DNA from 4 places in the Rahnella sp. EDr1-12 genome. Region 1 is predicted to be linked to each of the others. Evidence: predicted binding sites of a transcription regulator. Region 1 holds the regulator's gene; each other region holds the start of a gene.
What was found. The regulator CRP, encoded in region 1, controls carbon source genes, mostly activating them, when cyclic AMP is high. The targets are predictions, from matches to a motif close to ATGTGANNNNNNTCACAT.

Region 1 (8,062 bases):
ATCACAGCAACTTTGGTCAGCCGATCCTTGAACAGGGTGCCCGCTTTATCGCGCCGCTGAAGTCCATTTCACCGTTCAATGACTACGCCAAAAAAGGGCTGACCGACTGGCAAACCTACGCCGGGCCGACCAAAGGCTTCGACGAAATGGTGTTTAACATGGTGCCGCTGGCGGATGCACAGGGCAAAACCGTGGCCGGGGTGGTCAACAAAGCGGGTGATAAAGGCGCATCGATTGAGTTCGACACCCATCAGTTGCCACTGCTGACGCTGTGGAAAAACACCGACACGCTGAAACAAGGTTACGTCACCGGCATCGAACCGGGCACCAATTACGCCTATCCGGTGACCATCGAACGTAAGCAAGGCCGCGTTAAACAGTTGCAGCCGGGCCAGAGCACGGTGTTTGAGCTGAAATACTCACTGCTGCCGGATGCCAAAGCCGTTCAGCAGCTTGAGCAACGGGTGAAAACGTTGCAGGGCGAACAGAAAACGGAGGTCAGCGATCAACCGATCGCCGTTGAATAATCTGAGTTTAGGGCGCCGCACGTGGCGCCCTTTTTTCTCTGTCTATACTTAACTCCACAAGGTATGCGCCCTAATGGCTGTGCCAGGGAGGAAACGATGGCGAAGAAAACCACGCTCAGACAGCAGGAAAAACTCTTTCGGGAACGGCAGCGGCAAAACTTTCAGGCCAGCAGCGCGCTGGATGGCCTGCAGGTTGAGGTCGTCACGTTAGATAACGACCAGATTGCACAGCGTCTGGCCGAGCTGAGGGGGCACTATGAACGATAAACTGGTGGCCGGTGCCGACCCTTACTACTATCGCGGCATTAACGTATTGAAAAACAGGCTGGAAATCCGCGAGGCGCACCGCCTGCGGGAAGCTGAGCTGGCCTTCACGGCGTTGCGGGCGGCAGTGATGCCCCTCGGCCCCTCGGTAATGGGGCTGCCGCACCTGTGCGCCATCCATCTGTCCCTGTTTCAGGATATCTATCCGTGGGCGGGCGAGTTCCGCGAAATCGATATCTATAAAGACGACACCCAGTTTTGCCATTTTGGCTACATCGAAAAGGAAGGCAATGCCCTGATGCAGGAACTGGAAGACGAAGAGTTTCTCGTCGGCCTGCCGCTTGATCAGTTTGCCGAACGGCTGGCGCATTACTACACCGGACTGAACTTGCTGCATCCTTTCCGCGACGGCAACGGGCGCGCACTGAGGATTTTCACCGAGCAGCTGGTTATCCATGCCGGTTATGACATTCAGTGGGCGAATGTTGGAAGGGAGCGGTGGATAGAGGCCAACAAAACTGCCGTGTTTGGCGATGAATCTGATCTGGTGGCGATTTTCAGCACCGTGATCAGCGAAATTGCCGATGACCACTGACTTTCTGCCGGTAAAACATTCCCAGAAAGTGCTGAAGCCTGTACGGAAAAATGCGTAGAATTGCCCGGTAAATTTTCGACTTTACCGGGAACACTATGCTGCTGCTGATCGACAACTACGACTCCTTTACTTACAACCTCTATCAGTATTTTTGCGAGCTGGGCGCAGAGGTGAAAGTGATGCGTAACGATCAGCTGACCCTCGCCGATATTGAGCAGCTCTCGCCGTCGCATCTGGTGATTTCCCCCGGCCCCTGCACGCCCGATCAGGCCGGGATTTCCCTGAAAGCCATTACGCATTTCTCGACGCGCTTGCCGGTGCTGGGCGTATGCCTTGGGCATCAGGCGATGGCACAGGCATTCGGTGCGAACATCGTGCGCGCCCGTCAGGCGATTCACGGCAAAACGTCACCCATCCGCCACACCGGCAACAGCGTGTTTAGCGGGCTGAATAACCCGCTGACCGTCACGCGTTATCACTCTCTGGTGATTGCCCCCGACACGCTGCCAGACTGTTTTGATGTCACCGCGTGGACAGAACGTGAAGGCGCCCGCGACGAAATCATGGGCATCATGCACAAAACCCTTCCGCTGCATGGCGTTCAGTTCCATCCGGAAAGCATTCTGAGCGAACAGGGGCACCAGCTTCTGAATAATTTCCTTAAAATCTAATCAGTTAATTCTGCCGAAAAAATTACTTACCCATCAGGTGCGATTACCGTTTGCCTGTTTGTGATTTTTTATGCATATTTTGTGATTATATTTTCATGTTAACGGCAGTGAGGGAAAGGGTTATGGCAGAAAAATCAGCGGTAGACCGGAGCACGTTCGACAAAGTGATTTTGCCGATTTATTCACCTGCTAAATTTATTCCGGTGAAAGGTAAAGGCAGCCGCGTGTGGGATCAGCAGGGCAAAGAGTATGTTGATTTCGCCGGGGGGATTGCCGTGACGGCGCTCGGGCATTGCCATCCTGCACTGGTGAAAGCATTACACGAGCAGGGCGAAACGCTGTGGCACGTGAGCAATGTGTTCACCAACGAACCCGCGTTGCGACTGGCTCAGAAGCTGATCGACGCCACCTTTGCTGACCGCGTATTTTTCGCCAACTCAGGCGCGGAAGCCAACGAAGCGGCCTTTAAACTGGCGCGCTACTACGCCTCGCACCGTCACAGCCCGTACAAAAGTAAGATCATCGCTTTCCATAACGCCTTCCATGGCCGCACGCTGTTCACCGTGTCTGTGGGCGGTCAGCCAAAATACTCCGACGGCTTTGGCCCGAAACCGGCTGATATCGTCCACGTGCCGTTTAACGATCTGGACGCCGTCAAAGCGGTCATCGACGATCACACCTGCGCCATTGTGGTTGAGCCGGTACAAGGCGAGGGCGGAGTGACGCCTGCCACCCAGGAATTCCTGCAAGGTCTGCGCGAGTTGTGCGACAAACATCAGGCGCTGCTGGTGCTGGACGAAGTACAAAGCGGCATGGGCCGCAGCGGCAAACTCTTCAGCTACATGCATTACGGTGTGACGCCGGACATTCTGACCACCGCCAAAGCGCTGGGCGGCGGCTTCCCGGTTTCAGCGATGCTGGCAACCGAAGACGTGGCCTCCGTGATGGAACCGGGCAAACACGGCACCACTTACGGCGGTAACCCGCTGGCCTGCGCCGTGGCTGAAGCGGCACTGGATATCATCAACACCCCGGAAGTGCTGGCGGGTATCGACGAGCGTCGCGAGAAATTCATCATCGCGCTGGAGGCCATCAACCAGAAATATCACATCTTCAAAGAATTCCGCGGTCAGGGATTACTGATTGGAGCCGAGTTGTCGGATGCCTTCAAAAACCGCGCGGGCGAGTTCCACGCCGCCGCCGCTGAATTCGGCCTGATGATGCTGGTCGCGGGACCGAATGTAATGCGGTTTGCACCATCGCTGGTTATCGACTTCGCGGATATTGAAGAAGGGATGCAGCGGTTTGAGAAAGCGGTGGGGAAAGTTTGCGGGGGGTGAGCCCTGCTAAATCGCTGGTTAACACCGAAATGTACTCAGTCGGTTTTAACCAGCGGCGAGTGCGCGCCTCCACACCGAGAAACCGAAATAGCGCCAGTCTGTTTTAAAAGACAGGCAGGCTGCAAGCCAGTAAAAACGGGAGTTTGAAAGGGCATTCCCCTTCACGCCTTGCGCGTCAGCCAGATCCCATGATGCGGCCTCTGCTTCCACGCCAGTGACGAAATCGTATGCATCACGCTGAGATGGGAAATTACGCGTCGCAGGTGGCGTTCCATCTCGGTCAGCGGCATATCCGGGTGCAGTTCAGGCGCATTGAACAGATTGTTCTCGCTGCCCGGCCCGTCGTAGAGCAAGCGTTGCTGACAGCTTTGCAGCGCGATTTCGCAGGTCTGTAAATACTCCGTCGCCAGTTTCTCCGGCAGCATGTAATGCTCGCGGGCGAGAATGGTCATCGCGTTAATATGCTCGACCACAAATTGGCTGTGCGTTACCCACAAACGCATATCCGTCAGATAATGCGAGTTAAACCCCGGTTCCTGCATCGCCTGATTCAGCGAGGTAAACAGCTTGTTGTGGGCCTGATTGACCTGCATTCGGGCGTAAGCCAGTTTGGCGGTATCCGGATTATCCTGCAGTAACAACCGGATCGCCTCCTGATCGGCTTCCAGCGCCTGATGGGCATTTTGTCGCAGCAATCCGCTTTGCCACTGAGGCCACAGCCAGATCGTACCGCCGAAGGCGAGGGCGCAGCCGATCAGGGTATCGATAAGCCGGGGCACCAGAAAATGCACGCCATTCATCGCCAGAAGCTGGAGCGTATACACCGCCGTCACCGTCATACCGACCATCGCCAGCCCGTAGTTTTTCCGCAACACCGTGTACGATATCAGCGTAATCACCAGCATACACAGCAGCGTGACGCCCTCGGGCAGCTCCAGTTTCAGCAGGGCAGCGGCGATCAGCAATCCCGCCAGCGTGCCGAGCGCACGGTGCTGAATGCGCACGCGTGTGGCGTTATAACCGTTCTGACTGACCAGCATGATGGTCAGCAAAATCCAGTAAGGTTTCGGCAGATTGAAGAACAACCCTAGGCTGCTGCCTAACGCCAGAATAATGCCGAGACGTGCGGCATTGCGCAGGGCAATGGATTTAAAGGACAAATAACTTTTCAGTGCGGGCCAGAAAGGCAGGCGCGGCTGAGTATTCATCAGATCGCGCCGGTACAGTGGCCTCTGTGTACGCAGCAGGCGTGCGATGCGGCTGAAATGGTAATAACAGAACTGGCCGACCGGATTATCCGGATTGCGTGCGGCAATTTTCTCCAGCGCCGCCAGTTCGTTCGCCATGGTAAAACGCCCGGAAAGACGGTGGTAAAGAATGTCGTCAGCAATCACCCGCAGACGGGCTGAAATCACCTGAGCATTACGGCGGATCACCGCTTCCGCATGGCTCTCTTCCACCAACTTTTGCACTTCTTCCGGCTGATGCAGGCTGACGGTAATGTGCTCCTGCAAATCCAGCGCCACCTGAAAACGCTGAAACAGCCGCTTGTAGTGATGATGATGTCCGTGCTGCGGCAGCATGTGCAGCTGCTGATAAAGCAGGGCGATAAGATCGATGACCTGTTGCTGGCGCTTGAGCAGCGGCGGCAACGCGGTTTCAGGGTCGGTATGCTGCGTCAGCAGGCTGTATTTAGCTTCGAAATAATCCGCCAGTTGCAAATACAGCTGACTGAGGGTTTCGCGCATCGGTTGTTCTTTTGATATGCGAAACCACGCCCAGTTAAACAGGCCGTACCAGGCGGTGCCTGCGGCAAACAGCGCGGGTGCCTGCCACATCGGCCTGACGCCCACCATGCTCAGGGTAAAGATGGTCGCCACTAAAGCACCGGGCAACAGACGCGCATGGAGCGGGCTGATTTCGCCGGTGACGCCAAGTAATAATGCCAGCGACAGCATGATCAGCGGCAGCGGGAGGTGCCACCCGGTCAGCATCACTTGCAGCAGAATGCTGCCCAGCGCAAACAGAGCGCCACCAATAATGAGACGTTTGAAAAAGCGTTTGTGGGGAGTATCAAGACCGGCGACGTTACAGCAGGCAGGGCAGAGGGAAAACAACAGGCCCATTTGCAGATTCCCAAACAGCCAGCAGAGGCCGACCGGCAGACATAACACCAGCGTCTGACGCAGTGCATAGTTCACTTCGGGATGATAAAACAGCCTTCGCCATAGCGTCATGGATGAAGCTTAGCCCATAAAAAAGGCGCGACAGTAAGCTGTCGCGCCTTTTTTTGAGGGATTAACGTGTGCCGTAAACGACAATCGTTTTACCGTGTGCGGAGATCAGGCTCTGATCTTCCAGCATCTTGAGAATGCGGCCGACGGTTTCACGGGAGCAACCGACGATCTGACCGATTTCCTGGCGGGTAATTTTAATCTGCATCCCGTCCGGGTGGGTCATGGCATCTGGCTGTTTGGCCAGATTCAATAAGGTCTGAGCGATACGGCCCGTTACGTCGAGGAAAGCAAGGTTACCGACTTTCTCTGACGTCATTTGCAGACGGTTTGCCATCTGCGCGGAGAGGCGCATCAAAATGTCCGGGTTAACCTGAATCAGCTGGCGGAATTTTTTATAAGAAATTTCAGCCACTTCGCAGGCAGTTTTAGCACGTACCCAGGCACTGCGTTCCTGACCTTCTTCGAAGAGTCCCAGCTCGCCGATGAAGTCACCTTGGTTAAGGTAGGAAAGTATCATCTCTTTGCCTTCTTCATCTTTAATCAGGACGGCAACCGACCCTTTCACGATGTAGTACAGCGTTTCGGCTTTTTCACCCTGGTGAATCAGCGTACTTTTAGAAGGATACTTATGTATATGACAGTGAGACAGGAACCATTCAAGTGTCGGGTCTGTTTGTGGCTTGCCGAGAACCATTTGCTATTATCCTCTGTTATTATCGCTGCCCAAAATCACAGGGCTCAGAGTTCCCTGTACGGCGTCTGAATATTAATGCGCCCTATCAGCATGTAACTCACCAGAAATGCTGCAAGCGGATGTCGGAGTGAAACAGCCTGTTAATTGCTGTTATCACCTTGGGTTCTGTTCTTAAACCGCGAAAACCGTCACCGCAATTTACTGGAAAGTATGTTTCGGCTTTGTTTGTAACACAGGTTTGCAATGCTGTCTTGTGTTGTCTCGCTTCAGCATGATGGCGATCGGGTTACGTTGCCAGTTTTTAGGTGAAAGGGTACTCTGGGGTGAAAATTTGATGAATAAGAACGCCAGGAGATAAGCAAATGCACGCACGCGTAAAATGGGTGGAAGGTCTGACGTTTTTAGGTGAATCCGCGTCGGGTCATCAGGTTTTAATGGACGGGAATGCCGGTGATAAAGCACCGAGCCCGATGGAAATGTTGCTGATGTCCGCGGGTGGCTGTAGCGCGATCGACGTGGTGTCGATTTTGCAAAAAGGCCGCAGCGATGTCCGTGACTGTGAAGTGAAACTGACGTCAGAACGTCGCGAAGAAGTACCGCGTTTGTTCACACACATCAATCTGCACTTCATCGTCACCGGTAAAGACCTGACTGACAAGGTTGTGGAGCGCGCCGTCAGCCTGTCAGCTGAGAAATATTGTTCCGTTTCTCTGATGCTGGGCAAAGCCGCCTCGATCACCCACAGTTTCGAAGTGGTTAACGTCGAATAAGTCACGACCAGTCATACGTCTGGCAATGATGACGAAGTAAATCTAAAAATCGCCGCGCGGCAAAAATCCAGCCTGCCTTCGCGCTGTAGCGCGGCGAAATCCTCTGGACTGGCCAGAATTGAGGGTAGCGCCATTAAAACCCCGCCACTGATAAACGACTTAAAAACCATCGTTCGGCCTTGTCGGGTGGCGAAAGCCACGTTAACAAGTAGGGGTGTTGTGCGAGCTGAAGACGTGCGAAAGCGGCTGAGGGGGGGCAGCGACTAAGGATAATTAACACGGGAAATCAATGGGGGGTAGAACGTGAGGAAAGCCCGTACAGCCGACCGGGCTTTGTACTTCAGGAAGTAATATTACTTAACCTTGCGGGCGTTATCTGCTTTCCATTCTTCGTATGTCGCTTCAAGGATCCACAGACAGGTTGCTCCTTTGTCTGTTTCCAGCAGGGCCAGCCGGGTTCGTTGATAAAAGGTCTCTATCTCAGCCGATTGTTTGTTAATGGGTCCCATGCAAACAAGGTCTGTTCCAACGAGATGAGGCCAGTCCTGAGAATCCAGCACGACCAGAGCCTTCAGCGCGCCTTCAGTGTTACTCGATAGTGCAGACGATAACGCGTCTTCGAGCGCTTGCGACTGCTGCACGTTCGCAACTTTGGCGAGTTCAGGGGCTTTATCGAGCCAGGGTTGTTCTCCGGCAGCAATTCCCGCCACAGCGTCGGGCCAGTTGATGGTGGCAGCCATTGGGCTAGCCGCCATAACTGACAGCAAAATCAGCAGGATTAACCGCCTCATCTGACGACCTCCAGCGTCCCGCCTACGCTAATTATCCGCCAGCGTGTCGCAGGGGACATTATGATGCAACCTTCCGAGGCGTATCCCGCAGGCTTATTCACGCGTTCGCCATGAATACGGAAGGCGGAGCGGCCAAAGGAATCCCCAGAAGTCTGCTCCAGAATAATGGTGGC
Region 2 (8,062 bases), on a different contig from region 1:
AGACGTTGTCCTGTGGATCTTTACCGGTGTAACCGCCAACATAAGGTTTCACCAGACGCGCGTTCACGTAGTAATAAACAGGCACGATAACGGAATCTTTATCCAGCTGGGTTTCAGCTTTCTGATACAGATCAGCACGCTCGTCATCCGTCTTCGCGGTCAGAGTGTCAGCAATCGCTTTATCAAACGCTGCGCTCTTATAGTGAGAGGTGTTGTTGCTGCTGTCAGACAGCATAGTGTTCAGGAAAGAAGAAGGTTCGTTGTAGTCAGAGCACCAGCCGGCACGCGCCACATCGAAGTTGCCCTGATGACGGCTGTCCAGGAAGGTTTTCCACTCCTGGTTAACCAGTTTCACGTCAACGCCCAGGTTTTTCTTCCAGATAGCCGCTGCGGCGATCGCCAGTTTTTTATGCAGGTCAGAGGTGTTGTACAGCAGTTCGAAGGTCAGAGGTTTAGCCGGTGTGTAACCCGCTTCAGCCAGCAGTTTTTTCGCTTCGGTGTTGCGCTGATCCTGAGTCTCTTTGAACCAGGCCGGAGGCGTCAGTTTTGCGCCGTCGGTGTAAGGAGGGGTGTAGCTGTAGGCTGGCAGGTCGCCCTGCGCTTTCACCTTGTTCACGATGATGTCGCGATCCAGGCCCAGTTTCAGTGCTTCACGAACGCGTGAATCAGTGAATGGTGCTTTCTGGTTGTTGATTTCGTAGTAGTAAGTACACAGGTACGGGTCAACATGAACTTCGGTAGGGATTTCTTTTTTCAGCTTCTGGAACAGTTCAATCGGCATGTTGTTGTAAGTCATGTCGATTTCGCCACTGCGGTAGCGGTTAACGTCTGTCACTTCTGAAGAAATTGGCAGATAGGTAACCTGGTTAATCACAGTTTTGGCGTTGTCCCAGTAAGTCGGGCTACGTTCGAGCACGATACGTTCGTTGACGGTCCATGCTTTCAGTTTGTATGCGCCATTGCTGACGTAGTTTTCTGGTTGAGTCCATTTATCGCCAAATTTCTCAACAACACTTTTGTTCACCGGCTTCATCGCGGTGTGAGACAGCATTTTGACAAAATACGGTACTGGCTCAGTCAGGGTCACTTGCAGAGTATGGTCATCAATCGCTTTCACACCCAGCGTATCAGGGCTTTTTTTACCACTGATGATGTCATCGATGTTTTCGATGTGGCCGTATTGCAGGTAGCTTTCATAAGGAGAGGCGGTTTTTGGGTCAGCCAGGCGCTGCCAGCTGTATACGAAATCCTGAGCAGTCACAGGATCGCCGTTAGACCATTTTGCTTCCGGACGCAGGTGGAAGGTCCAGACTTTGAAATCTTTATTATCCCAGCTGGTGGCAACACCAGGGATCACACTGCCGTCTTTGCTGTCGGTATTGACCAGCCCTTCCATCAGATCACGGATCACGTTGGATTCAGGTACGCCTTCCACTTTATGCGGATCAAGGGACTGTACTTCTGAACCGTTGTTACGCACCAGCTCTTGCTTGTCTGACAGGGTCACGCCAGCAGGCACGGTGGCTGCAAAGGCGGTATTAATGGAAATGGCGCCAACCGCAGCCATGATGCAGGCAGCCAGCAGATTTTTTTTTGTGATGTTGGTCATTGTCATTCAACTCCAATTTTTATTATGAACTTGCACACTCTGGCGCAAGATAAACCCTTACTGCGTCTACGGGTTTCACAAGCAGGAACGAATTGCTCAAGAAAGGCCCCCATTCAGTAACCATCCGCGGATGGCTTCCCCTATTACTGCGTGAAGCAAGTGAAACGTCAGGCTGTTAAGCGCCATGCGGTTTCAGAGATCGTTAAGGAAGATCTCCTCCATTTGACTTACCCCGTTTATCACCGGCATTCATTCCGGAGGTACACCAGGCAGTCGCATACTGATATTCCTAATGACTTTAAATAAAATTTTTTGGCTGTCACCGGTATAGGTGAAAGCATTTCCGCCGTCATCAAACGTCAGAAATCAATTAAGAAGAAGAACTGAAGATTTGTTTTGCTGAGCGGGAAGATTCAACTCAGAGCTGTGTAATGGCGGTAACGCAAAGATCGTGTTCCTGCGAAAAGAAAACGACTGAGGATAATTTTGCGGTACGTATTGCGACACTTTGCTCTCCAAAAACAAATGAAATTGCTTCAATCTTTCTGTGCCTTGCAAGATTCGTTCTCACTTAGAGCATGACTCTACACAATTTTCCATTTGTTAAGACGATTTGAAAATTATCAGAACCCCGATATCGGCGCCAATTAATTTTGCAAATTTGTTACGCAATTCTCTTTTATACGTTACTAAGCTTTTGAGCGCCCAAGATACCTACGCCGTGAAACAGCAGGTAACTTGCTGTTTAAACTCATCTTAAATGCAATTTACAGGTCCGAAATCTCCTGCGAGGTTGCTCAAGAACTCGACTGACACAATCAGTTAACATTCTGACGATTTCAAGGATAAAGCCCTGTTAACTGCTGTGTTAACACTAATAACATCTCGATACGGCCTGCACAAGCCTTACAGAATGATGTGGATAAATTAACGGCAATACGGGCAGTAAAGGAGGGGTTTTAGCAAAAAAATAGCTAAGTTTATTATAAGAAATGAAGGCTTGGATTCAAAAGAAGTCTGAGAAGGGAGTTTACGCCACATTAGGGTGCAAATGCTCTTATTTACACCATTAGCTGCACTATATTAATGCATTCGATTATAAGCAGACGTAATAATTATCACGAAATCACGTTTATGATCTCGTGATAATTTGGCTGCGTATTGATTAGAGAAGGCCGGGGAAAATAGCTTTAATTCCTGTCACAATAAATTCGATGCCCAAAGACATCAGTAACAACCCCATGATTCGGGTAATCACGTTGATGCCCGTCTGCCCCAGTAAACGAACCAACAGCGGTGCCGCACGGAACAGAAGCCAGCAACAAAAGGCAAAGAAGATGATCGCCAGCGTAAGACCCAGCAGATTCTGCCAGCCGTTATAGCGGGAACTCCAGACAATCGTAGAACTGATTGCCCCGGGCCCTGCCATCAAGGGTAATGCCAAAGGCACTACACCGACATTTTCACGGATCGCAGTTTCCGACTTCTCTTGTTTGTTCTGCTTATCTTCGCCAAGTTTGCCGCTGATCATCGACATCGCAATGGTCACAACCAGAATGCCGCCTGCGATGCGGAATGAATCAATGGAAATCCCAAACAGATGCAGAATGGCATCGCCGAGGAACAACGCTGTCGACAATATAATGGCAACGGATAAGTTAGCCGTCATGTTGGTCTTATTACGACCGGCGGCAGCCTGATAGCTGGTCATACTAATGAAGACAGGCAGGATCCCTACCGGGTTAACCAGCGCGAACAACCCGACGAAAAATTTGATATAGCCTGAAAAATCTAATAAAGATTGGCTCACGCAGAACTCCGCACAAATTGCCAGTAGATGAAGGTCTTGATGGGGCGCTAATGTACTGGAATTGCAAAGATGGCGCCACGTCGTTTCATGGTATTTATCACCAGAATTTCATTAAAAAGCAGTGAATGACACTTTTGTTAAAAAAGTGTAATATTACTGCCTCAAAAAGCCGTTAAGTTGTAGATAGTTTCCACTTTTTTGATAATCATTCTTATTAAACCCCAGCTGAAAGGAGTCAGCATTGGTGTTTAGTGATCCAGATCAAATTCCCTCTGCCTACAAATAGGTAAGCTTTGCGCATAGTCACTCACCGGTACTTGCGAACACTCTCTGAGATAAACGTTCACAAAATGGCGCGGAATGACAATTTATCTACTCTGGGTGCTACACGACTGAAAGCTCTTTGAGCAAATAAAGAGACAGAGATAACACATTGAGAACAGTAGTAATAATTACTTTCTCGCAGTGGAGGATAGCAAGGCTATACTCATCTCTGGCAGGTTATTTACTAAAAGAGTTTAACTTTATCAGGAGAGCATTATGGCTGTAACAAATGTCGCTGAACTGAACGCACTCGTTGCCCGAGTGAAAAAGGCACAACGTGAATACGCCAACTTCAGTCAAGAACAAGTAGATAAGATCTTCGCCGCCGCCGCCCTGGCTGCTGCTGATGCTCGAATTCTGCTGGCAAAACTTGCTGTTGAAGAATCCGGTATGGGTATCGTCGAAGACAAAGTGATCAAAAACCACTTCGCCTCTGAATATATCTACAACGCTTATAAAGATGAAAAAACCTGTGGCATCCTCGGTCAGGATGACACCTTCGGTACTATCACTATCGCTGAGCCAATCGGCCTCATCTGCGGTATCGTACCGACAACTAACCCAACTTCTACCGCGATTTTCAAAGCGCTGATCAGCCTGAAAACACGTAACGGTATCATCTTCTCTCCACACCCACGTGCTAAAAACGCAACCAACAAAGCCGCAGATATCGTTCTGCAAGCCGCTATCGCTGCGGGCGCGCCAAAAGACATCATTGGCTGGATTGATGAACCAAGCGTAGAGCTGTCCAATCAGTTAATGCATCACCCGGATCTGAACCTGATCCTGGCAACCGGTGGCCCGGGCATGGTGAAAGCCGCTTACAGCTCCGGTAAACCCGCGATTGGCGTTGGTGCAGGTAATACCCCGGTTGTCGTTGATGAAACCGCTGATATCAAACGTGTTGTCGCTTCCGTTCTGATGTCTAAAACCTTCGATAACGGTGTTATCTGTGCGTCTGAACAGTCCATCATCGTGGTTGATTCTGTTTATAACGCAGTGCGTGAACGTTTCTCTTCTCACGGCGGCTACCTGCTGCAGGGTAAAGAGCTGAAAGCCGTTTCCGACATCATTCTTAAAAACGGTGGCCTGAACGCGGCAATCGTAGGTCAGCCAGCCGCGAAAATCGCTGAAATGGCCGGCATCAAAGTGCCAGCTCATACTAAAGTGTTAATCGGTGAAGTCAGCGTTGTTGACGAATCAGAACCGTTTGCACACGAAAAACTGTCCCCTACCCTTGCGATGTACCGTGCGAAAGATTTCGAAGATGCGGTAGCAAAAGCAGAAAAACTGGTAGAAATGGGCGGTATCGGCCACACCTCTTGTCTGTATACAGACCAGGACAACCAACCAGAACGTGTTAATTATTTTGGCAACAAAATGAAAACCGCACGTATTCTGATCAACACCCCTGCTTCACAGGGTGGTATCGGTGACCTGTATAACTTCAAACTTGCCCCTTCTCTGACGCTGGGCTGCGGTTCATGGGGTGGTAACTCCATCTCTGAAAACGTCGGTCCAAAACACTTGATCAACAAGAAAACTGTAGCGAAGCGAGCAGAAAACATGTTGTGGCATAAACTTCCAAAATCTATTTACTTCCGTCGTGGCTCACTGCCAATCGCACTGGAAGAAGTGGCGACGGACGGAGCGAAACGCGCCTTCATCGTTACTGACCGCTACTTATTCAATAACGGCTATGCAGACCAAATCACCAGCGTTCTGAAAGGTCACGGTATTGAAACTGAAGTCTTCTTCGAAGTAGAAGCGGATCCAACGCTGAGTATCGTTCGTAAAGGTGCTGAGCAGATGAACTCCTTCAAACCAGACGTGATTATCGCGCTGGGTGGTGGTTCACCGATGGATGCCGCTAAAATCATGTGGGTACTGTACGAACATCCAGATACTCAGTTTGAAGATTTGGCGCTGCGCTTTATGGATATCCGTAAACGTATCTACAAATTCCCGAAAATGGGTGTGAAAGCGAAAATGATCGCCGTCACTACCACTTCCGGTACCGGTTCTGAAGTCACTCCGTTTGCAGTAGTGACAGATGACGCAACAGGTCAGAAATATCCTCTGGCTGACTACGCGCTCACCCCAGATATGGCTATCGTTGATGCCAACCTGGTGATGAACATGCCGAAATCACTCTGTGCGTTCGGTGGTCTGGATGCGGTGACTCACGCACTGGAAGCTTACGTTTCCGTACTGGCGAATGAATATTCTGATGGTCAGGCTCTGCAGGCGCTGAAATTACTGAAAGAAAACCTGCCAGCCAGCTATCACGAAGGTTCTAAAAACCCGGTTGCTCGTGAACGTGTGCACAATGCGGCCACTATCGCTGGTATCGCGTTTGCGAACGCCTTCCTGGGTGTGTGTCACTCAATGGCCCATAAACTGGGTTCAGAGTTCCACATTCCACACGGTCTGGCCAACGCCATGCTGATTTCAAACGTTATCCGTTACAACGCGAACGATAACCCAACTAAACAGACTGCTTTCAGTCAGTATGACCGCCCACAAGCGCGTCGTCGTTACGCAGAAATCGCTGACCATTTAGGTCTGGGCGCTCCTGGTGACCGTACTGCACAGAAAATCCAGAAACTGTTGAACTGGTTGGACGAAATCAAAGCGGATCTGGGTATTCCAACTTCAATCCGTGAAGCCGGTGTGCAGGAAGCTGACTTCCTGGCGAAAGTAGACAAACTGTCTGAAGATGCGTTTGATGACCAGTGTACCGGTGCTAACCCACGTTACCCGCTGATCGCCGAACTGAAACAGATTCTGATGGATACTTACTACGGTCGTGAGTACAACGAAGATGTTGCTGATGAAGTTGCCATTGCAGCTCCGGCACTGAAAGCTGAAAAGAAAACCAGCAAAAAATAATCTGCTGAGATTCCCGTAAGCAAAAAACCCGCCAAATGGCGGGTTTTTTTATTGTGCCATCAGGAGCGTCACTCGACGTTTTAATGGCACTCTTCAATCTGGTACAGGTTTGCTACCGCTCACAGGCCCGGCTGACTTAGCGTGTCTTTGTATCGTCAAGGGGAGCTATCGCGGCCATGGCTTCTTTGTAATGCTTGCGGCAAACGGACACATAGCTCTCATCCCCGCCAATGACCACCTGTGCACCATCGTGAAGCGCGTTACCCTTCTCATCCATGCGGAGGTTACGGTTGGCCTTACGGCCGCAGTGACAGATGGTTTTAAGCTCAACCAGCTTATCCGCCCATGCCAGCAGGTACTCGCTGCCTTCAAAAAGCTCGCCACGGAAATCTGTCCGCAATCCGTAACACAGAACCGGCACATCAAGGTCGTCCACGACGTCTGTAAGCTGCGACACCTGCGCCTTGGTAAGAAACTGGCACTCATCTATCAAAACGCAATTCAGGCGCTGTGAGCCGCTGTCCTGTGCGATCAAATTAAAGAGATCGGTTTCTTTATTGTAAAGTTCCGCAGGCGATGACAACCCGATACGAGAACTGACCATACCGACGCCAAACCGGTGATCTAACTCCGCCGTTAAGACCAGCGTACGCATGCCACGTTCTTGATAATTATATGAAGACTGCAACAAAGATGTCGATTTACCGGCGTTCATCGCCGAGTAATAAAAATAAAGTTGAGCCATTAAGCGGCGACCCCGTTAAGTATTGGATGGCGGAATTTTTCGGCAAGGATTGTACCATAGCCCCTGCCGGCTGATAACATCGCGTCACCGATCCCAATAAGATCCATGAATAACGCTTTATGACTTTTCAAAAAACACAGAAATTTACAAACAGAAATTATAAAACCCGCCAATCATAATGCGTTATCTGAACACCTTATTACCTTACCTGACCGGTATTTATATGTAATACCTTATGTGTACGCTGGTTTGTCTATACATAGCGGTTCCGATCAGCGGAGTCTTAAAAATTCGGTAAAAATCCTAAAGGCTGTAGCATTAATGCCCTGATTTGCCATATCCTTACAATAGATGCTGACGTAAATGTTTTATTTGTGCGAAGTCTCGCAAAGTTATACAACGCATCTTGCGGCACGCGAATACACCTGAAGAATGTATTGAAAATTAGCTTATATGCCCCAGATAAATAGTGTGTCCCGGCTCAACTATATTTTTACACTGTTATCAATATTTGCTTTAAATGCGTAAATTAGAGTCAGGTGTTCAAATTGGCTATTGCAGAATAGAGAAGAGCAATCTATTATTAACCAAACGCCCCCCACCATATAATTTGAGACTAGTATAATGAGCGAAGCATTAAAGATTCTGAACAACATCCGTACTCTGCGCGCACAAGCAAGAG
Region 3 (8,062 bases), on a different contig from region 1:
CAGCCCGAAGATAATCAGACAGCCGACAGTCAGCCAGATCGGTGCAGGCAGCCCGAACCAGTTGGCATAACCGAGGGCGAAGAAACGCTCGTCTTCGATACCGACCGCTTTACCGTCGGAAATGATATACGCCAGACCGCGCACAATCTGCATGGTTGCCAGCGTGGTGATCAGGGCATTGATTTTCAGCCGGGCGATCACGAAACCGTTAAGTAAACCGGTCAGCATCCCCAGCACCAGCCCCGCACCGACGCCAATCCACAGGCTTTCGGTGAGGTTAATCACCACCGCCGTGGTAACACCCGCGCAGGCAATGACCGATGCCACGGACAAATCGAAATCACCGGAAGCCAGACAGAACAACATGCCGCAGGCGACCATCCCGGACATTGAAATCGCCAGCCCCAGACCTTTCATGTTGATGAAAGAACTGAAGTTTGGCACGAAAATGGTACAGGCGATGAACAGCACGGCGAACACCACTAACATGCCGTAACTGTCCCAGATACGCATCAGGCCCTGGCCGCCGCGTGAAGCCGCTGAGGGTTGATCCGGTTTGGCGGAATTGGTTGTCATACTCGACATAATATTTTGCTCCTCGGTCAGGCTGCGTCAGGGGCAGAAGTCAGGTCTGGCGTTCGCAACATCGCGAGCCCCAGCGCTTTTTCTTCGGTGGCTTCGTCATGGGACAGTTCGCCGGAGATGGCGCCTTCGCGCATCACCACAATTCTGTCGGCCAGACCCAGCACTTCCGGTAAGTCACTGGACGCAAACAGCACCGCAATGCCTTGTTTTGCCAGAGAATAAATCACGTTATAAATTTCATGTTTCGCGCCGACGTCAATGCCGCGCGTCGGTTCATCCAGCAAAATCACTTTCATGTCTTCCGACAACCAGCGGCCAAGAATGGCCTTTTGCTGATTACCGCCGGACAAATTCATGATCAGCTGCTGATCGCTCGGGGTTTTAATATTCAGCGCCTCGATATGCTTGCGCGCATTTTTCGCTTCCCAGGCGTTGTTGATCAGGCACCCTGCTTTCACCGTTTTACGGCGGGCACTGATGTTGATGTTGTCGCGCACCGAGTGAACCGGAATGATGCCGTCAGCCTTGCGGTCTTCCGGGCAAAGCATGATGCCCTGACGAATGGCATCCGCCGGTTTACGGATGTTCATCACCGCACCGTCCAGCCTCAGTGTGCCGCCGGTTATGCGCGTGCCGCCGAATAATCCTTTCATCAGCTCGCTGCGCCCTGCACCAACCAGCCCGAACAGACCGACAATTTCCCCCTGACGCACCGTCAGGCTGACCGGCGTTCTCACGCCCGGCGCTTTGACTTCATCCAGTTCGAGGCGGATTTCGCCATGCGGACGCGGTGCATAACCGTATATATCATCCAGATTACGGCCCACCATCGCCTGCACCAGTTTGCTGTTATCGACCTGCGTCATGTCGTCGAAGGTACGCACATAGCGGCCATCCTTGAATACCGTGACAGCGTCACTTAACGCGAAGATTTCTTCCATACGGTGGGAAACATACAAAATCACGCGCCCTTCGGCACGCAACTCACGGATAACCCTGAACAATTGTTCGATTTCACGGGCAGAGAGCGAACTGGTTGGCTCGTCAAAGGCAATGATTTTGGCGTTACGCGCCAGGGCTTTGGCGATCTCCACCATCTGCCACTGACCGATGGAGAGATACTTGAGCGGCGTATCCGGGTTGATGTCCAGCCCGAGGTGTTCGAGCTGAATTTTGGCTTCATAGCGCAGCAGTTTACGGTTCACAAAACCGTGTTTGCTCGGCAATTGTCCGAGGTAAATGTTTTCTGCCACCGTCATTTCCGGCACCAGATGTAATTCCTGATAAATAATCGCCACGCCCGCATCAAGTGCGTCAGTGGTTTTATTAAAACTGACCGGCTGGCCTTTAATGTGAATAACGCCTTGCGACGGCTGATAATTACCGCTGAGGATTTTTAACAGCGTCGATTTACCTGCGCCATTTTCGCCCATCAGTGCGTGAATTTGCCCGGCATAACAATTGAAAGAAATTCCGTCCAGCGCTTTCACGCCCGGAAAAGTTTTGCCAATGTCATGGAATTCCAGATACGGCTTGGCCGCATCAAACTCCGTCAGCGACGGTTTCAGCAAAGGCGTCTTGGTTGAAGATTGCTGAGTCATAGTGGCTACCTGGAAATTAAGTGAAGTTGAATGCACGCCACTGCACAGCAGAAAACAGTACGTAACCTTTTATAAATAACTTATAAAAAAAACTGTCGTCCGTTATGCAGCAGCGTTATCTGATGCTTTTTTCAAATGATCCCGGAAATTACATGAGCCCTTTTTTCTTCAATTCTTCTTTGAAGTTGTCGCGGGTGATTAACACAACGTCAGTCACTTCGGTGAATTTCGGTGGTTCAACGCCTTTGGTCACCCATTCGTTCAGCATCTGGATACTTTTGTAACCGTGGATATCCGGGCTGGGTAACAGGGAACCGTAGAAGCCGGTTTGCGCGCTTTTCGACAGCTCATTCACCGCATCCACACCGTTGATACCGATGCCGATCACGTTAGCCGCTTTAAAGCCCTGACCTTCCGTTGCACGCACGCCACCGAGCACGGTGTTGTCGTTCATGCCGATGATCAGCCAGTTTTTCACTTCAGGATGCTGCACCAGCAGTGAGTTACCGGCATCCAGTGCGCCAGGGATATCGTTAGATTTGGTTGGCACTTTGTAGATTTGTTTTTCCGGGAAACCGGCCGCTTTCAGCGCGTCCATTGAACCGGAAGTACGACGACGTGCGGTGTCCAGCTCATCGGCGGTGATGGCCATGACGCCTGTCTCAGCCGGTTTCCAGCCACGTTTTTGCATCTCTTTATACAGTTCCTGCCCCTGACGCTCGCCGATTTTGGTCGCGGCCATCATCACTAACGGCACTTCTTCCATTGGCTTGCCTTTGGCATTCACGAACTGGTCATCCACCTGGATCACTTTCATGTCATAGCTGCGCGCTTTCGCCATGATGGCAGGCCCGAGACGGGGATCCGGCGTACAGATAACAAAACCTTTCGCGCCGTTCGCCGCCAGACTGTCAATCGCATTCAACGTTTTTTCACCATCCGGCACGGCGATTTTAATGACCTCGAAGTTCAGGTCTTTACCGGCTTTATCGGCGAAGCGCCATTCAGTCTGGAACCAGGGTTCTTCAGGCTGTTTAACCAGGAAACCCAGCTTCGGATTTTCTGCTGCCATAGCTGAATGTGACATAACGGCTGCTAACCCTACCGCCGCTAATGCCTTAGTGAATTTATGCATGATGTTCTCCGACTTTTATTGTTGTTTTTCACAATTGCGCTCTGAAACCTGGTGGTTTGCCGCCATCGTGAAAACGTTATCAGTAGCGTAAGGAAACAAAGTGAGGATGCGCCGAAGTCCTGTGTATAGCGGATTTACGTCACACTCTCTTGTAAGACGGGTTAAGTTTTAGCGGTAATTTTGCAGCGGAATGTAGAGCGCTATCACACGCCGGGAAAACAGCAGGAATGTGCATAGATATAGCGATTTTAGCCAAACGCTAACATTTGACCAACCTCACAGAAACATCATTGGGAGCAGATTTGTGCATACTTCCAGCTAACGCCTCCTCACAGCCTTTTTGACATCCTCCTACTGTTAGAGCAATTCGATTCGCCGCCGTAATGACTACGGCAAACCTGAAGGAGTGAGAAAGAATGACGCAAGGTGCGATTGCTCTTGGTCTGGATTTTGGCAGCGATTCTGTCCGTGCACTGGCCGTAGATTGTCAGACGGGTGCTGAGATAGAAACGGATGTCGTGTATTACCCGCGCTGGAATGAAGGCCGTTACTGTGATGCGGCTAAAAATCAGTTCCGCCATCACCCGCTCGACTATATAGAAGCGATGGAACAGGCGATAAAAAACGTGGTGACCCGCCTGGGCCATGAGCGCGCCGCCCGCGTGGTCGGTATCGGGGTCGATTCCACCGGCTCAACCCCCGCGCCTGTCGATCATCAGGGCAACATTCTGGCGCTGAACCCGGAATTTGCCGAAAACCCGAACGCCATGTTCGTGCTGTGGAAAGATCACACGGCAATAGAAGAAGCCGAAGAGATCAACCGTCTGTGCCGCAGCGGCGATTTCCCTGATTACTCCCGCTACATCGGCGGCGTCTACTCCTCCGAATGGTTCTGGGCGAAAATCCTGCACGTTTCCCGCGCTGACGCCGCGGTGAAAGAAGCCGCCGCGTCGTGGGTCGAACTGTGCGACTGGGTGCCCGCCCTGCTTTCCGGCACCACCGCGCCGGACAAAGTGGTGCGCGGACGTTGCAGCGCCGGGCACAAAATGCTCTGGCATCCGTCGTGGGGCGGCCTGCCACCGAAAGATTTCTTCGCCGCCCTTGATCCGTTGCTGGTCGAAAACCTGCCGTATCCGCTGTTTACCGATACCGTCACCGCCGAACAGGCCGTCGGTACACTCACCCCTGAATGGGCAGCACGTCTCGGTTTACCGGCAAGCGTGGTGCTTTCCGGCGGCGCATTCGACTGCCATATGGGCGCCGTCGGTGCGGGCGCACAGCCGTATACGCTGGTGAAAGTCATCGGCACGTCCACCTGCGACATTCTGATTGCCGATAAAGCCCGCGTTAACGATCGTGCCATTGCCGGGATTTGTGGTCAGGTCGAAGGCAGCGTGGTGCCGGACATGATCGGGATGGAAGCCGGGCAGTCAGCCTTTGGCGACATGTACGCCTGGTTCAGCCGTCTGCTGAGCTGGCCGCTGATTCAGGCGGCAAAAACCCATCCTGAACTGCAAACACAGTTAACCGCATTACAAAAAAACCTCCTGTCGGATCTCACCGCCGCCTGGGCCGCCAATCCGAAACTGGATCACCTGCCGCTGGTGCTCGACTGGTTCAACGGCCGCCGTACGCCGTTTGCCAACCAGCGCCTGAAAGGCGTGATTACCGATATCAATTTAGGTACCGAAGCGCCGGAACTGTTCGGGGGCTTTATCGCCGCCACCGCCTTTGGCGCACGCGCCATCATGGAGTGTTTCGAACAGCAGGATATTCCGGTGGAAAACGTCCTGACCCTCGGTGGCATTGCGCGTAAATCGCCGGTCATCATGCAGGTGTGCGCCGACGCCATGAACCGGCCGCTGCAAATTGTTGCGTCTGATCAGTGCTGTGCGCTGGGTGCGGCGATCTTTGCCGCCGTCGCCGCCGGTGAATTCAGCGACGTGCCTGCCGCGCAGGAAAAAATGGCCTGCAGCATCGAACGCACGCTGCTGCCGGATCCGCAGCGCGTCGAGCAATATCAGCGCCTGTACGAACGTTATCAGCAATGGTGTGTCACGACTGAACCGCTGTTCGCAGCGAAGACGACGCATTAATTCCTCTTTCTCATATCCGATATTCAGGAGTAACAAATGGACGCGTTTAAACATCTCGAAGTGTGGTTCGCTATCGGCAGTCAGCATCTGTACGGGCCGGAAACGTTACGTCAGGTCAAAGAGAATGCCGAAAAAGTGGTGAACGGCCTGAACACGGAAGCCGGTTTGCCGATTAAGCTGGTGCTCAAACCCCTGGTGACCACGCCGGACGAAATCACCGCCCTGTGCCGCGAAGCCAACTACCACAACCCGTGCGTGGGGATCATCACCTGGCTGCACACCTTCTCGCCGGCCAAAATGTGGATTGCCGGCCTGAGCATCCTGCACAAGCCGCTGTTACAGTTCCATACGCAGTTCAACGCCGAAGTGCCGTGGGACACCATGGACATGGACTTCATGAACCTGAACCAGACTGCGCACGGTGGCCGTGAATTTGGCTTCATCGGTGCCCGTATGCGTCAGCAACATTCCGTGGTGGCCGGGCACTGGCAGGACGGTGAATCTCATCGCCGCATCGCTCAGTGGATGCGCGTATCGGCGGCGAAAAATGAAAGTCAGCACCTGAAAGTGGCGCGTTTTGGCGACAACATGCGTGAAGTGGCAGTGACCGAAGGCGATAAAGTCGCCGCGCAAATCCAGTTTGGCTACACCGTCAGCGCGTACGGTATCGGCGATCTGGTGAGTGTGATCAACGAAGTCAGCAAAGGTGACGTGGATACGCTGGTGGAAGAGTACGAAGCCACGTACCGTCTCACCGATACGGTTAAAATCAACGGCGAACGCCGTGAAAACCTGCTGGACGCCGCGAAGATCGAACTGGGCATGACCCGTTTCCTCGAGCAAGGCAAATTTGGTGCCTTCACCACTAACTTCGAAGATCTGCACGGCATGAAACAACTGCCGGGGCTGGCGGTACAGCGTCTGATGCAAAAAGGCTACGGCTTTGGCGGCGAAGGCGACTGGAAAACGTCTGCCCTGCTGCGCATCATGAAAGTGATGGCCAGCGGCCTGAAAGGCGGCACGTCGTTTATGGAAGATTACACCTACCACTTCAAACCAGGGAACGATCTGGTGGTGGGCTCGCACATGCTGGAAGTGTGCCCGTCGATTGCCAAAGAAGAAAAACCGTTGCTGGATGCGCAATTTCTCGGCATAGGCGGCAAAGCGGATCCGGCGCGTCTGATCTTCTCCACCCCGGCAGGTCCGGCGGTGAATGCCAGCGTCATCGACATGGGCGACCGCTTCCGTCTGCTGGTCAATCTGGTGGATACCGTCGAACAGCCTCATCCTCTGCCAAAACTGCCGGTCGCCCGCGCTATCTGGAAAGCACAGCCATCACTGGCTACCGCAGCAGAAGCCTGGATCCTCGGCGGCGGCGCGCACCACACGGTATTCTCGCAGGCACTGGATATCGACGCGCTGCGTCTTTATGCCGAGCTTTCCGGAATTGAGTTGCTGGTGATAGATAACGACACGACGCTGGCAGACTTCAAAAACCAGATCCGCTGGAATGAGGTGTATTACAAGCTGTGCAGCCGTTAATCACGCAGGCCGTCGCCACGGCGGCCATGTGAATCACGCTGAGTCATCATGAGATTTCGCAGCGGCGCGCAGAGTCTGTTGTGCCGCTGTGAAATCCGCCTTACGCCGATTCCCTCTCCACCAGCCCCGGTGCGACGATAATATTTTGCGCTTCCAGATTTTGCCCCCCAATCCTCAGCATTAACCGGCGTGCCGCCGAATAACCAATTTCCCTGGCCGAGTTGACGATTGACGTCAGCGGAGGCTCGGTCAGCGCGGATTCCGGCGCATCCTCCATGCCGATCAGCGCGACTTTTTGCTGGAAGAAGTTATCAACTGCGCCGCCGCCGACCTGGGTGCCGGTGCGCATCACGCCAAAATAGGCACCGAGCGCAACGGAGGCTTTATGGCAGACGATGGCGCTGATTTTCGGGTAACGGGATAACAAGGCTTCTGCTGCATCGGCGGCGCATTTCTGCTGATAATCACATTCGATGATCCACTCACTGCGAAACGGCAGGCCGTATTGCAACAGCGTGGCGCAGAAGCCGCCCAGCCGCTCGGCGCGGGTGAGCGAATTGCTCAGGCCGCCAAGATAGGCGATCTGTTTATGCCCGCGCTTGATCAGATATTCGGTGGCCATTTTCGCGGCCAGCATGTTGTCCGGGCGCACCACATCCACCCCTTCGATACCCCCGGAGCGCGCCGCGCAGATCAGCGGTACCCCATGTTCTTCCGCTTTTTCTTTCAGCCCGGCAATCGAATTCACTCCACCTGCGATAACGATGCCGTCAACGCCGTGCGTCAGTAAGGTATCAAAACAGCGCTCAAGGCCCTTGCCGGTTGAGCCGCTTTGCAGCAGAAACAGCACTTTGCCCTGCGCCTCAAACATCTCGCTCAGCCCGGCGGTCATTTCGGCATAAAAAGGCTCGCAGATATCGCGAACAATCAGCCCGACCACGCCGGATTCGCCGCCGCGCAGCGTACTGGCCTGACGGTTGCGCACAAACCCCAGTTCATCGACCGCACGGTTTACGCGCTCGGAGGTGGTCTGTGAAATTCGTCCTTTGCCGCTCAGCACCAGTGACACCGTGGTAACGGAAACTCCCGCGTGCTGCGCGACG
Region 4 (8,062 bases), on a different contig from region 1:
ACCCTGCCCCTGCGGGAAGGTCAAGCGGCGGGCCGGGCTAAAGAAACTTCGTGACCCTTTGTGCTAATATGGTAACGTCATTTTATTGCTGTTTGAGCCGAGTCTTTCTCATTTTCTTTCCCTTTAAAAGAACAAGAACACGCCCATGAAAAGAACAACACTGTGTTTGCTGTTGCTGTCACTGCTCGGCTTCTCCTCCGCCAGCCAGGCATTAAGTGAATCAGAAGCCGAAGATCTGGCGGATCTGACCGCCGTTTTCGTGTTTCTTAAAAATAACTGCGGCTATGAACAATTGCCGAATACTCAGATCAAACGCGCGATCGTGTTTTTTGCCCAGCAAAACCGCTGGGATCTGAGCAATTACAACAGCTTCAATATGCAGGCGATGGGTGAAGACAGCTACCGCGATTTGAGCGGTATTGCGGTGCCAAAACCGACCAAATGTAAATCTCTGGCGCGTGATTCGCTGAGCCTGCTGGCTTACACCAACTGATGACCTGTTAGGGTGCTCCGTCATAATGATGCCGGAGCCTGTACTTTCTCCTCCCTTTCCTCCCCGCTTTTCCTGGCTGAACTACACTGGATTCACAATCATTGCCTGAAATGCAACCGTGCATGCAAAGTCAGAGTTAGCTATCATGTGCGCCCATTTTTATGGCTGCGAAGGCTCAGGAGAAGTATCAGATGTCCAGGAACCCGTCATCCAAAGAAATATGGTATGAGACGCTGCACGCCCATTTTGGTCAGTATTTCAGCGTCGATAAAGAGATATACCGTGAGAAAACCGATCATCAGGATCTGGTGATTTTCGAAAATGCCGCGCTCGGTCGCGTGATGGCGCTCGACGGCGTGGTGCAAACCACTGAGCGCGATGAGTTTATCTATCACGAAATGCTGACCCATGTGCCTTTACTGTCGCACGGTCATGCCAAAAAAGTGTTGATCATCGGCGGTGGCGACGGCGGAATGCTGCGTGAAGTGTGCCGCCACCAGGGCGTTGAGGCGATCACTATGGTTGAGATTGATGCCGGCGTGGTGGAGTTTTGCCGCCAGTATCTGCCCAACCACAGCGCCGGGGCGTATGACGATCCCCGTTTCAATCTGGTGATCGACGACGGCGTAAACTTCGTGAATCAGACCACCGACACCTTTGATGTGATCATCTCCGATTGCACCGATCCGATCGGTCCCGGAGAAAGCCTGTTTACGTCGGCGTTCTACGAAGGCTGTGCCCGTTGTCTCAAACCGGGTGGCATTTTCGTGGCACAAAATGGCGTCTGCTTCCTCCAGCAGGATGAAGCGGTCAACAGCCACACCAAACTGAGCCACTATTTCAGTGATGTCAGTTTCTACCAGGCTGCGATCCCGACCTATTACGGCGGCATCATGACCTTTGCCTGGGCGACCAACAGCCCGGAATATCGCCAGATTGATAACCAGACCTTGCAGGCGCGTTTTGACGCCGCTGGCCTCACCTGTCGTTATTACAATCCGGCGATCCATCACGGCAGCTTTGCCCTGCCGCAATATTTACTGAATGCCCTGTCAGCCGCGCGCTGATACTGCATCCATAAGGGGGTGAACTAAATTGCAAAAGCTGAAACTGCATGGCTTCAACAACCTGACCAAAAGCCTGAGTTTTTGTATCTACGATATCTGCTACGCCAAAACCGCAGACGATCGTGATGGCTACATTGCCTACATTGACAAAGAATATAACGCCAACCGCCTGACGGAGATTCTCACCGAAACCTGCTCGATTATCGGTGCCAATATCCTCAACGTCGCGCGACAGGATTACGAACCACAGGGTGCGAGCGTTACGATCTTAGTAAGCGAAGAGCCGATAGATCCGAGCGATGTTGATACCACCGAACATCCCGGCCCGCTGCCGAATTCCGTGGTCGCGCATCTGGATAAAAGCCACATCTGTGTGCACACCTATCCGGAAAGCCATCCTGAAGGCGGTCTGTGTACGTTCCGCGCTGATATCGAAGTGTCGACCTGTGGCGTGATTTCACCGCTGAAAGCGCTGAACTATCTGATCCACCAGCTCGAATCTGACATCGTCACCATCGATTATCGCGTTCGCGGTTTTACCCGCGACGTGAACGGCGTGAAACACTACATCGACCATTCCATCAACTCGATTCAGAACTTTATGTCGCAGGATATGAAAGCGCTGTACGACATGATGGACGTCAACGTGTATCAGGAAAACATCTTCCATACCAAGATGTTGCTGAAGGAATTCGATCTCAAGCATTATCTGTTTAATGCCAAACCGGAAGAGCTGAGCGCGCAGGAGCGCAAAGAGATCACCGATTTGTTATACAAAGAGATGCAGGAAATCTATTACGGCCGTAACTTTTCGCCGGCGTAACAGCGCATAAATGAGAAAGGCCGGACATCTGCGGATGCCCGGCCTTTTTTATTTTTACTTAAGCCTGCCGGTTTCAGGCCAGCGTCAGGTGAAACGGCTGATCGCCTAATGACTGGCGGATCTCCGGGGGCAGTCCTTTATCGCTGATGATGTCGGTCATTTCCGCAAGCGGCGTGACGCAAAACAGCGAGTACGCGCCGTATTTGCTGCTGTCAGCCAGCAAGACCCGCCGCCGCGCATTCGCGGCCAGATCCTGTTTCAGCCCGGCCTTTTCTTCCGTCGGTGTGGTAATGCCTTTATCCAGACTCCACGAGTTGCAGCTGATAAACGCAATGTCCGGATAGACGCTGCGCAGCAAACGACGGCCATGTTCGCCAACGCAAGACTGACTGCTGTCGTCGATACGCCCGCCAATAATGGTCACTTCTATTTGCTTAAACTCGGATAAAAACAGCGCGATACGCAGATCGGCGGTGATCACCCTCAGCGGCAGATGCGTCAGGTTACGCGCCAGTTCGAGCATGGTGGTGCCGGCGTCCAGCACCACCGCGTCACCCGGTTTCACCATCGCGGCGGCCATTTCTGCAATCGCCTGCTTTTCTTGCAAACTGCGCTGAAGCTTTTCATTGGTGGTCGGCTGGCTGGGGATAAACCGGTTGAGCGTCACCCCGCCATGACTGCGGCTGATCACGCCCTGCTCATCGAGTTTTATCAGGTCGCGGCGAATGGTCGCCGGGGAAGCCGCAATGGCGGCGACCAGTTGTTCTACGGTGACCAGATTATGGCTTTTCAGATAATCCATAATCTGATCGAGGCGGCTTTGTCCGGTCAACGTGATTCCTTTTTATCCTGCGCCGCTGACGTAGTATTACGCCAGTTGTACGGCCAGCTGAATAGAGATCGCCATGCTCTCAGACTTGGCTTTTCCTGTCCACGCAATATCAAACGCGGTGCCGTGGTCAGCCGACGTGCGGATGAACGGCAGACCGGCGGTGATGTTAACGCCGTCATAGAATCCCATCAGTTTCAGCGGAATATGGCCCTGATCGTGATACATCGCCACCACCATATCGTACATCCCTTCGTAGGTTTGCAGGAACACGGTGTCCGGCGGGCACGGGCCGGTGACGTTAATCCCTTTGGCTTTCATCTTCTCAACCGACGGCCCGACAATCTTAATTTCTTCATCGCCAAACAGCCCGTTTTCACCGGCATGCGGATTCACCCCGGCGACGGCGATACGCGGATTGTCATATCCGACGCGGCGCAGGAAAGTGTCTGCCATCTGGATCACCGTTTCGACCCGCTCGTGACTGAGCGTGTCGAGGAATTTGCGCAGCGCAATGTGTGTGCTGACGTGGATCACCTTGAGTTTATCGGTGTAAAGCACCATCGCGTAGTCGCGGCTGTGAGTGAGTTTTGCCAGCAGTTCGGTGTGCCCCGGATAAATATGCCCGGCAGAATGCAGCGCTTCTTTATTCAGCGGCGCGGTGGCGATGGCGTGAACCTCTCCGGCCATCGCCAGTTCGGTCGCGCGTTTTACGCAGCGATAGGCCAGATCGCCCGCCTCTTTCTGCACTTTTCCGGGGATCAGCGCATCAGGATTGGCCAGGGGTTCATCAAGCACGTTGATCACGCCCGGCGCGAAATGCGCCTGTGAGACGTTATCAATAATGCGCAGCTCCGCCGCTGGCGTGACACCCAGCGCAAGGATCCGCCGCAGTGTTGCCGCACAGCCGACCACCACCGCCTGGGTGCCGGAAAGCTCACCTTCCGCCAACGCTTTAATGATAATTTCAGGGCCGATACCGGCAGGGTCACCCATGGTTACTGCGATAATTTTAGTCACTCACCTTCTCCTCAATAAAGCGTAAAACGTCAAGTAGCGTATTTTCAGTGCCGAATCCGCCCGCTTTGGTCATCACCGGCAGCCGCTGGAACTGGCTTTCGAGCAGATATCCCCAGGGAACGCAGCCTGCAATCTGTCCTTTAATCTCAAACCCTGTTGCACCGAGCGCGCGGGCGACGGCCAGCGCAATATCCCCGCCGGACAAATACAGCCCGCCCGGCAGTTTTCCCGGTTGTCGTAAAACCTCATCAATCAGTTGCCCGAGGAAAGCGGCGATGCGCTCGCCCATCTGCGCACGGCTGATGTGCTGAAGCTTGCAAAACTGCGCAATCTGATGCCGCTGCGCCGCGCCCTGCGACGTGCGGATCACGCAGTGTTTGCCCTGCCCGAGCGCCCCGCTGATCTGCGCGGCGAGCGTCAGCTGCCGTGCCGGTGAGCCGGGCGAAAACAGATCCAACACATCGATATCCACCAGCGTCACCGCCCGGTGCTGCCTCAGATAAGCGATCTGCTGTGCGGCGATATCACTCATTGAACCGACCACCGCCAGCAGCGGCAATTTTTCAACGGCGGGGCTGAGCGGCGCATCGCCGCTCCCGCGCTGGCTGGCGTCTGTCAGCGCATGAATAAGACCCGACGCGCCGACCATCAGCGGGCGGAACGGCAGGCGTTGCGCGGCCTGCACGATACGCGCCAGATCCTCAGATGTTTCGCTGTCGGCCACCAGAATGCGTACGCCCGATGCCACCAGTGCAAAAATCTCTGTCTGCACATCGCCGCCTCTGAGCGCGTCAAGCCCGACTTGGTGAACATGCAGCGAGGTTTGTTCTGCCAGCCGTTCCGCCACGCTGGCAGTATTGAGCGGCGTTTTCGGGTCGGTGGCGAATTCGGTTTCGGTCAGCAGATGGCCGTTGACGTAGCACTGCCCGCCGGCGACCACCCGCCCGAGTTCAGGCACCGCCGGCGCGACAATCGCCAGCGGGCAATTCAGTGCGATCAGCGCCGCTTCTGTTTCAGCACCGATGTTGCCGCGCAGCGTGGAATCAATTTTCTTAAACACCTGATACTCACCGGCGAAAGCGGCGGCCCCGGCCCGGAGGGCACGGGAGACTTTGCCTGCCGCTTCTGCCGCGCTCAGCGCACGGCTGTCGGTGCTGTAAATCACCGCATGCCCTTCGCGGCTGCCCTGCACGCCGCGGTGTTCGTCAAACTGCACGCTGGCCGCCAGCCCCTGCCGGATTAACGCCACGCCGGTGTCATTCGCGCCGGTAAAGTCATCGGCGATCACCAGAAGTTGTGGCGGCGTCGGCCGGTCTGCGGTTGTTGCTGTTTCAGCCATCGTGGCTCCGTGAAGAAGAGGGTCGGATTAATCTTGCTGGTTATGATTATATTCAATCATGATTGATTATATGTGAGCAACTTCAAATTATTCAACTTCAATTTCGCCTATAAATTCTCCTGACGATGTGAGGAGTATCGACCTTTGATGATTGAACTCACTCTTTATTGAAGACTCAGACGGCAGGGATCAGACATGAATATCAACAGTACAGTCATTAGCGGTTATCAGTCATTGCAGAACATCGGCTACCTGCTGGCCGGAAAGCATCAGGTTTTACTGGTCAGCGACAACAACATTATTGGCCTGCCGCCGGTGCAATCCCTGATAACCCAGCTGGATAAGGCGGGCTGTCAGGTGAGCGTGATTGATAACGTGCCGCCGGAGCCGAGCCAGCATGATGTCTCTGCCATTCTGAATGCGTTGAATCAGCCTTCGGCAGATCTGGTGATTGGCGTGGGCGGCGGCAGCGTGCTGGATGTCGCCAAACTGCTGTCGCTGCTGTGTGCGGGCGATGAAAACGTCACGCTGGAAAGCCTGCTGGCAGGTGAGAAACCGCAGCGTCGCACCACGTCTTTGCTGATCCCAACCACCGCAGGCACCGGGTCAGAAGCCACACCCAATGCGATTCTCGCCATCCCGGAAAAAGAAACCAAAGTCGGCATTATTACGCCAGTGATGCTGCCCGATTACGTGGCACTGGTGCCGGAACTGACCACCAGCATGCCCGCACGCATTGCGGCTTCCACCGGTATTGACGCGCTGTGCCACCTGTTCGAATGCTTCACGTCAGTGATCGCCAACCCGGTCAGTGACAACTTTGCGCTGGTCGGCATGAAGAAGCTGTTCGCCAACATTGAAACCGCCGTCGCTGAGCCGGGCAATCTGGAAGCGCGGCTGAACATGCTGTGGGCGTCTTATTACGGCGGTGCGTCCATTGCCCATGCCGGTACGCATCTGGTGCATGCCATGTCCTATCCGCTCGGCGGGAAATATCACATTCCTCACGGCGTGGCGAATGCCATTCTGCTCGCGCCGTGCATGGCGTTTGTCCGGCCTTCAGCGGTCAGTAAATTCGCGCGGACTTACGACTTAATTCCGGAGGCTGACCTGACATTAAGTGAAGAAGAAAAATCCTATGCGCTGGTGGAATATTTTGACGCGCTGGTGCATCGCCTGGATTTACCGGTCACATTAAGTCAGCTGAATATCACACCTGATGACATTCCTTATTTGTCGCAGGGGGCAACAGAGGTACAACGTTTAATTAAAAATGTACCCATGCCGGTAGAGAAAAATCAAATAGAAGAAATTTACCGCAGTATCAGGTAAGCCCTTATTTCGTATCCGATGACAACGACGTGAAGAGAATAAGATGAATAACATTACCGGAGTGTATACCGCGATTGTGACGCCTTTTTCCGCAGACGGAAAACTCGATAGCGACGCATTGCGCCAGCAGGTAAAACGCCAGAAACAGGCGGGGAATAATATTTTCTGCAACGGCACCAACGGCGAATTTTTTATGCTCAGTGAGCAGGAAAAAATTCAGGTGACCGAGGTCTGTCTTGAGGCCGCAGGGGATGACACAGGCGTGATGTCGCATATCGGCGAGATCTCGACCCGCGACACCATCCTGCTTGGCAAACAGATTGAAAAACTCGGCGTGCGCGCCGTCTCGGTGATTACGCCGTGGTTTGCAGCGTTGCGCCCGCAGGAACTGATTACGCATTTTCGCGCGGTGGCCGATGCGCTGACCGTACCGGTCTATCTCTACAACATTCCCGCCCGTACCGGAAATACCCTGACGCCGGACGTGGTGCGCGTGCTGGCCGATCATCCCAACATCAAAGGCATTAAGGACAGCGCCGGTTCGTGGGAAAGCCTGCATGGCTTCCATGAAGTCAGCCGTCAGTTTACGGATTTCGATGTCCTGACCGGGCCGGATTCGCTGATTTATAAAGGTTTCACCGAAGGCAGCGCCGGGTGTATCTCCGGTATCGCCAATATTATCCCCGCACAGGTGAATGCCGTTTACCGCCACCTCCGGGAGAATAATGCCGCCGCCGCCGAGGCTGTGCAGGCGGAGATCAATCAGATCCGAACCGATCTTTACAGCATCGCTTTTTCACCGGCTGTGGTTAAAAAAGCCGTGAATCTGCTCGGTTTTAACGTGGGTGAAAGCCGGTATCCGGTCGAATTCACGCAGGACGATACACAAAAGATCCTGACCGTTATCAAGACCTTTACTTTGCGCGATTAAACGCGCCTTACCTTCTGAAACCACCGACACCTGCACATGAAAGTGCGCAGGCAGGGTCCCCTACGCGCTGTGTGAGGAAAAAATGAAAGAATTTAGCTCATCAGATACGTTAATAATTATCAGCATTGTTCTGGTCTACATCCTGTTTACCACCTGGCTGACCTACCGGTTACGCAGTAAAAACAGCGGCGACTTTATGGAAGGCTCGCGTGCGATGCCCGCCTTCAT

Region 2: ACO0U8_RS01705 (YchE family NAAT transporter) is a predicted target of CRP. The motif match lies at 3,669-3,686, and genes of this name have one in related genera.
Region 3: ACO0U8_RS00555 (arabinose ABC transporter substrate-binding protein) is a predicted target of CRP. The motif match lies at 3,586-3,603, and genes of this name have one in related genera.
Region 4: ACO0U8_RS07360 (iron-containing alcohol dehydrogenase) is a predicted target of CRP. The motif match lies at 5,642-5,659, and genes of this name have one in related genera.

What each region holds. Positions count from the first base shown of each region.
Region 1 covers NZ_JBLZNY010000004.1:34,518-42,579, reverse strand. Annotated here, with positions in the region: gene ACO0U8_RS16930 (aldose 1-epimerase family protein) at 1-527, shown strand, start outside; gene ACO0U8_RS16925 (YhfG family protein) at 624-794, shown strand; gene ACO0U8_RS16920 (putative adenosine monophosphate-protein transferase Fic) at 784-1,386, shown strand; gene ACO0U8_RS16915 (aminodeoxychorismate synthase component II) at 1,482-2,057, shown strand; gene argD (bifunctional acetylornithine/succinyldiaminopimelate transaminase) at 2,180-3,397, shown strand; gene ACO0U8_RS16905 (YccS/YhfK family putative transporter) at 3,559-5,634, opposite strand; gene crp (cAMP-activated global transcriptional regulator CRP) at 5,696-6,328, opposite strand; gene ACO0U8_RS16895 (OsmC family protein) at 6,691-7,098, shown strand; gene ACO0U8_RS16890 (hypothetical protein) at 7,452-7,838, opposite strand; gene ACO0U8_RS16885 (tlde1 domain-containing protein) at 7,886-8,062, opposite strand, start outside.
Region 2 covers NZ_JBLZNY010000001.1:398,601-406,662, forward strand. Annotated here, with positions in the region: gene oppA (oligopeptide ABC transporter substrate-binding protein OppA) at 1-1,609, opposite strand, end outside; gene ACO0U8_RS01705 (YchE family NAAT transporter) at 2,775-3,419, opposite strand; gene adhE (bifunctional acetaldehyde-CoA/alcohol dehydrogenase) at 3,960-6,635, shown strand; gene ACO0U8_RS01715 (thymidine kinase) at 6,772-7,380, opposite strand; gene hns (histone-like nucleoid-structuring protein H-NS) at 8,005-8,062, shown strand, end outside.
Region 3 covers NZ_JBLZNY010000001.1:128,353-136,414, forward strand. Annotated here, with positions in the region: gene araH (L-arabinose ABC transporter permease AraH) at 1-585, opposite strand, end outside; gene araG (L-arabinose ABC transporter ATP-binding protein AraG) at 603-2,186, opposite strand; gene ACO0U8_RS00555 (arabinose ABC transporter substrate-binding protein) at 2,335-3,321, opposite strand; gene ACO0U8_RS00560 (ribulokinase) at 3,738-5,417, shown strand; gene araA (L-arabinose isomerase) at 5,454-6,959, shown strand; gene malI (Mal regulon transcriptional regulator MalI) at 7,060-8,062, opposite strand, start outside.
Region 4 covers NZ_JBLZNY010000001.1:1,566,493-1,574,554, forward strand. Annotated here, with positions in the region: gene ACO0U8_RS07330 (YacC family pilotin-like protein) at 146-493, shown strand; gene speE (polyamine aminopropyltransferase) at 685-1,560, shown strand; gene speD (adenosylmethionine decarboxylase) at 1,589-2,383, shown strand; gene ACO0U8_RS07345 (DeoR/GlpR family DNA-binding transcription regulator) at 2,457-3,215, opposite strand; gene ACO0U8_RS07350 (D-threonate 4-phosphate dehydrogenase) at 3,252-4,232, opposite strand; gene dtnK (D-threonate kinase) at 4,225-5,571, opposite strand; gene ACO0U8_RS07360 (iron-containing alcohol dehydrogenase) at 5,767-6,903, shown strand; gene ACO0U8_RS07365 (dihydrodipicolinate synthase family protein) at 6,947-7,834, shown strand; gene ACO0U8_RS07370 (sodium:solute symporter family protein) at 7,917-8,062, shown strand, end outside.